2 linked regions of the Nonomuraea sp. NBC_00507 genome follow. The protein of the gene in region 1 interacts with the protein of each later gene in a pairwise test. Links are inferred from orthologs where the notes say so. Each region holds a gene or a part of one and is shown on either strand. Other genes may lie near its edges.

Region 1 (2,915 bases):
CCCGGGCTGCTGATCATGGACGAGCCGTTCGCCGGGCTCGACGCCGACGCCCGCGAGGCACTGCCCTCGATCGCCGCCGATCTCGCGGCGCGCGGCGCCATCGTCATCGTCAGCGACCACCAGGGCGGCCTGCGCGCCTTACCCGGCCTGCGTCATTGGTCGCTGCTCGACGGCCACCTCAAGGAGAGCACCACCACCGCCACCCTCGTCCAGGAGAAGAGCGCGACCGTGGCGGTCACGCTGCCCGCCGCCGACCTCCCCCGTTTCCTTGCCAGGATGCGCGACGAGGGCTACCAGGCCCGCGAGATCGAGGAGAGCGGATGATCATCGCCCTGGCCACCTTCCGCCTGGCGGCCTACATCCGCTCCCACCGCGTCTACCAGGCCCTCCTGCTCGCCCTGGCCATGCTGGCGATCCTGCACGGCAGCCGCGCGCCACGCGGGCAGGAGGCGAGCGTGCTCACCGACGGCGCCGTACTGATCATCCCCATCCTGGCCTGGGCCGCGAGGAGCCTCCTCGACACCGAGCCCGACCGGCAACGCGAGATGTCCGCGGTCGCGGCAGGCGGCCGGGGCCGGGAACTAGCGGCGGGGCTCGTGGCGGCGTTCGCGACGTGTGCCGTCTTCGCCGGAATGGGCCTGGCGGCGGCCCTCCTGCTCGGCGTGAGCGGCGCCCCGGAGCCCGGCCTGCTGAGCGCCGCTCTCGCCGTGCACGCCCTGGCGGCCTTGACCGGGATCGCGCTGGGCGCGCTGACCAGCCGCGCCATCCTTCCCTCACCGGCTCTGTCGATCATGAGCCTGGTGCTCGGGTTCCTGCTGATGTTGTTGCTGAGCGCCTCGCCGCTCTACTGGCTCACGGTCCCGGTCGTGCGCTGGATGCGGGCGGCGAACGACGGCGATCTGGTCTCCCGGCTCCCCGAGCTGGCCGCCGTCTCACTCGCCTGGTGCCTGCTCGCCCTCGCGTTCTACGTCTGGCGACGTCTGAAGGGCTGACCTACTCGGCGGCGGCGAGCTGCCCGCAGGCCCCGTCGATCTCGCGCCCCCGCGTGTCTCGCACGGTGACCGGCACGCCGTGGAACTGTAGCCGCCGGACGAACGCCCGCTCGTCCTCCGGCCGCGACGCCGTCCACTTGGACCCGGGCGTCGGGTTGAGCGGGATCAGGTTGACGTGCACCAGTTTGTTCTTGACGAGCTTGCCCAGCAGGTCGGCCCGCCACTCCTGGTCGTTGATGTCCTTGATCAGCGCGTATTCGATCGAGACCCGCCGCTTGGTCGTGGCCGCGTACGCCCACGCGGCGTCGAGCACCTCCGACACCTTCCACCGCGTGTTGATCGGCACCAGCGTGTCACGCAGCTCGTCATCGGGCGCGTGCAGCGACAGCGCCAGCGTGACCGGCAAGCCTTCGTCGGCGAGCTTGCCGATGGCCGGCACCAGGCCGACCGTGGAGACCGTGACGCCGCGGGCGGAGATGCCCAGCCCGTGCGGCGCCGGCTCGACCAGGCGGCGGACGGCGCCGATCACCTGCTTGTAGTTGGCCAGGGGCTCGCCCATGCCCATGAACACGACGTTGCTCACCCGCGCCGGCCCGCCCGGCACCTCGCCGGCCGCCAGCGCCCGTGCGCCCGCCACGACCTGCTCGACGATCTCGGCGGTGGACATGTTGCGGGTCAGGCCCGCCTGGCCGGTGGCGCAGAACGGGCAGTTCATGCCGCAGCCGGCCTGCGACGACACGCACATCGTGACCCGGTCGGGGTAACGCATGAGCACCGACTCGACCAGCGCGCCGTCGAACAGCCGCCACAGCGTCTTACGCGTGGTCCCGCCGTCGGTGGCCAGCTCCCTGACCGAGGTGAGCAGGGTCGGCAGCAGCGCGCCGAGCTTCTCCCTGGAGGCGGCGGGCAGGTCGGTCATCGCGCCGACGTCGGCGGTGAGGCGCTCGAAGTAGTGGCGTGAGAGCTGGTCGGCGCGGAAGGCCTTCTCACCCAGCTCGGTCACCGCGGCCCGCCGATCGGCCATCGACAGGTCGGCCAGGTGCCGTGCGGGCTTGGCCCGTCGCGGCGCGATGAAGGTGAGCTGACCAGGGGGCTGGGACACGTTTCTGCCTTTGCTTCAAGAGTTCCGACCAGGGTAGTGAACGCTGGGATCAGAGGTGGAATTCCTCCGTCGCTACGGGTCGCGTCATGGTCTCCGCCGGATCTACAGTGCTCACGTATGGCGATTTTCCGGGCGGCATCAGGCGAGGGTGGCGCCGAGGTCGTCCTCGCCGCCGGCAACCCGTACGGCAGCCGGACGCTCGTGGTCGAGCGGGACGAGGACTCCTCGGTAGCTTACCTGTGCTCACCCGGCGGAACGGTCCACGGCGCCGTCTGGCTCGCCAACCACCGCCCGGCCCCCGCTGTCGTGGACCTGGCCAGGATCAACGCCGGACTGCCGCCGCTGATGCCCAGGCACAACACCCTGCACCCGGACGGCCGCCGGCCGCTCGGCCAGCTCACCGCGCTGTGGTTCGAGGAAGGCGACGGGGTCGCCCTTTACGAGGACGACGTCCTGCTGGCGGTCATCCCCGGCTGGGCGGACATGAGCAGGGGCATGCCCGGCTACGCGCGGGACGCGGTGGGCGAGTCGCCGTTCGCGTGGGCGCTGGCGGAGGCGCTCGAAGGGCTGGAGCCTCGGATCACCAACGCCAAGTCCTACTGGCGCTGGCGGCACAGCGAGGGGTCGTGGCCGTCGTTCCAGCAGTTCGTCATGGGACATCTGGACCGGGTGCTGGGGCCGGCGGGCAGGTATTGGGACGCCAGCGGCGAGCGGCTGCCGACCGTCGGGATCACCGAGCGCCCGCCGCACCGGAAACGCGGCTTCAGCGTGCTGTCCACGGTGGGGATGAGCTGCCAGCGGATGCCGACGGTCGAGCAGTG
Region 2 (3,069 bases), 2.0 Mb from region 1 along the record:
GCTCACCGCCGATCGACCTCTACCTGATCATGGACCTGAAGACCCACTTGAGGGGACATTACCTGACGAAGGGCTTGCGGCGGCCGAGCAACGCCGTACCGACCCGCACGTGTGTCGCGCCGTAGGCGATCGCCTCCACGAGGTCCTCGCTCATCCCCGCGGAGACCATCGTGGCGCGGTGGTGCTGCTCCTGCACCCGGGTGGCGATGTCACGCAGCCTGGCGAACGCCTTGGCGGGCTCCTCGCCCAGCGGCGCCACCGCCATGACGCCGCCCAGCCACACGCCCTCGGCGAGCGCCACCTCGTCGGCGAGCTCGAGCACGTCGGCGGGCCGTGCCCCGCCCCTGGCCGGGTCGTCGTCGAGCGCGACCTGCACCAGGCACCCGACGTTGCGGCCCTGGCGCACCGCCTCCCTGCTGATCGCCTCCACCAGCCTGAGGCGGTCCACGGAGTGCACCACGTCGGCGTACCCGACGACGGAGCGGACCTTGTTGGTCTGAAGCTGGCCCACGAAGTGCCAGGTCAGCGAGAGATCGGCGAGCTCGGCGGCCTTGGACGCGGCCTCCTGGTCGCGGTTTTCGCCGATGTCGCGCACGCCCAGCTCGGCCAGGATGCGCACGTCCTCGGCCGGCCGGGTCTTGGTGACGGCGATCAGCGTGACCTCGCCGCGGTCGCGGCCCACCGCCCGGCAGGCCGCCGCGATGCGCGCGTCGACCTCGGCGAGCCCGGCCGCGATCTCATCCCTTCTCACGTGAGTCTCCCTCCCGATTCGGCTCTCGCAGCACATGAGCGCGCCGCTCCCGTATCCCTGGGGGAGCGGCGTCGGGTCTCCGTGCTACTTGAGGAAGTCGGGAACGTCGAGTTCCTCTTCCTGTTCCTCGAAGATCACGCGCGGACGTTTGGCGGGCTCCGACATGCGGGAGGTGATGGGCGTGGGCGGGTTGGCGGGCTCGGGCGCGGGCCGCGGGATCGAGACCGGGCCGGACGGCCCGTCGGCCGGCGGCTCGTCGTCGTCCTGCTCGGCGACCGCCTGCACCGGCTCCATGGGGCGCACGGGCTCGGGACGCGGCTCGGGCCTGAACTCACTCCTGGGCTCGGGGCGGAAGTCCGCACGAGCCTCAGGACGGGGCTCGGGACGCGGCTCCGGCCTGAAGTCGGGCCGGGGCTCCGAACGCACCTCAGCGCGCGGCTCAGGGCGCAGCGGGGGCGGCTCGGACTTCACGCTGGGCGACGACATGCTCGGGCGTACGGGCGAGGACACGGGCGGCGCGGGAGGCGGCGACGCGGCGGGGCGGCCGGCCGGCCGCGGCAGCTGCTTCTCGGCCGGACCGGGCACGTCGTCGAAGCCCGCCGCGATCACCGTCACGCGCACCTCGTCGCCGAGCGCGTCGTCGATGACCGTGCCGAAAATGATGTTGGCGTCGGGCGCGGCGGCCATGGACACGAGCTGGGCCGCCTCGTTGATCTCGAACAGGCCCAGGTCCGAGCCGCCCGCGATGGACAGCAGCACGCCGTGCGCGCCGTCGATGCTGGCCTCCAGCAGCGGGCTGGAGACCGCCATCTCGGCGGCCGCCACCGAGCGGTCGTCGCCGCGGGCGTGGCCGATGCCCATGAGCGCCGAGCCGGCGCCGGACATGACCGACTTGACGTCGGCGAAGTCCAGGTTGATCAGACCGGGGGTGGTGATGAGGTCGGTGATGCCCTGCACACCGGACAGCAGCACCTGGTCGGCCGCCTTGAAGGCGTCGAGCACGCTCACCTGCCGGTCGGAGATCGACAGCAGCCGGTCGTTGGGGATCACGATCAGCGTGTCGACCTCGTCGCGCAGCGTCTCGATGCCGGCCTCGGCCTGCATGGCCCTGCGGCGGCCCTCAAAGCTGAACGGCCTGGTCACGACGCCTATGGTCAGGGCGCCGAGCGACCTGGCGATGTTGGCCACCACGGGCGCGCCGCCGGTGCCGGTGCCGCCGCCCTCGCCCGCCGTGACGAAGACCATGTCGGCCCCCTTGAGGACCTCCTCGATCTCCTCGCGGTGGTCCTCGGCCGCCTTGCGCCCGACGTCGGGATTGGCGCCCGCGCCGAGCCCGCGCGTGAGCTCGCGGCCCACGTCGAGTTTCACATCGGCGTCACTCATCAGCAGCGCCTGGGCGTCGGTGTTGATGGCGATGAACTCGACGCCCTTGAGTCCCTCCTCGATCATCCGGTTGACGGCGTTGACTCCGCCGCCGCCGATGCCGACGACCTTGATGACCGCGAGGTAGTTCTGCGGTGCTGCCACGACGAGGGGCCTTTCCGCTCGTTGACTTGCCATTTCGGTGCGGATTGTCTCCGCTTTTGTCAGTTCGAGTAACTCTCAACCTCAGGTTGAGATTTAGATTTATGTCAACCTGATGATTGATACGGACAGTAGGAGCCCCCTACCTGGCGGGTCAACTAACCGCGCCGCAAGCACGTCCGGCGTGTCGCGGGCTGTCCGTTTCGCTCCGAAGTCGTGCCTGGTCGGAGCTCTCCTCTGCCCAACCTCCGACTTTAGGCTCTCACGCCGCGACCCCCACCTCGCACAGGCTCGGCCATGCCCTTGCCGCGGACTTGCCAGACCCTGACAACTCTTGATCACTTCAGGGTCACCACGTCCGGGGAGCTGACGTCGTACACCGTGGCCTTTTCTCGTTTGAGAAGCGAGGCCAGGATGCGGCCCTTTTCCTCGGGACGGTCCGGGCCGCCCCACACGACGGAACGCCCGTCGGACAGCTCCAGAGTCACCCCTTCGGCCGTTCCCGCGCGCACCTGCCTGACCTTCGGGGCCACCTCGTCCGGGACCGCCTCGATGACCTGCAGCGCCGCCATCAAGGCCGGGTCGCCCGCGGCGGGGCGGTCCACCTTGAGCAGCGGCAGCAGCGGCGGGGCGGCGGAGGCCACCTCGATCACCACGGCCTGCTTGTCCACGACGGCGAACCTGCCGCCGGCGGGGATGACGGCGACGGGCTCCCGCTCGACCACCTCGATCTTGAGCGTGCCCGGCCAGACCCGGTCGACCTTCGCGCCGGCGAGCTGCCTGATGCCCAGCAC

Evidence for each region. Proteins that work in one complex are often made in the same cells at the same time.
Region 2: the proteins of rlmN (region 1) and ftsZ interact in binary tests that used the Escherichia coli proteins (3 or more experiments, as listed by UniProt). The link is inferred for Nonomuraea sp. NBC_00507 from one-to-one orthologs.

Annotation. Positions count from the first base shown.
Region 1 is NZ_CP107853.1:11,546,611-11,549,525, forward strand. What follows is about bases 45-2,888. They hold rlmN (23S rRNA (adenine(2503)-C(2))-methyltransferase RlmN), read right to left. Parts: upstream 2,095-2,888; coding sequence 994-2,094; downstream 45-993. Other genes in these bases: OHA25_RS54920 (ABC transporter ATP-binding protein), read left to right, coding at 45-324; OHA25_RS54925 (hypothetical protein), read left to right, coding at 321-992; OHA25_RS54935 (suppressor of fused domain protein), read left to right, coding at 2,212-2,888. Also shown: more of OHA25_RS54920, read left to right, coding at 1-44; more of OHA25_RS54935, read left to right, coding at 2,889-2,915.
Region 2 is NZ_CP107853.1:9,524,903-9,527,971, forward strand. The notes cover bases 58-3,055. They hold ftsZ (cell division protein FtsZ), read right to left. Parts: upstream 2,279-3,055; coding sequence 836-2,278; downstream 58-835. Other genes in these bases: OHA25_RS45900 (YggS family pyridoxal phosphate-dependent enzyme), read right to left, coding at 59-787; OHA25_RS45910 (cell division protein FtsQ/DivIB), read right to left, coding at 2,614-3,055. In the rest of the region: more of OHA25_RS45910, read right to left, coding at 3,056-3,069. UniProt on the Escherichia coli protein: Essential cell division protein that forms a contractile ring structure (Z ring) at the future cell division site. The regulation of the ring assembly controls the timing and the location of cell division.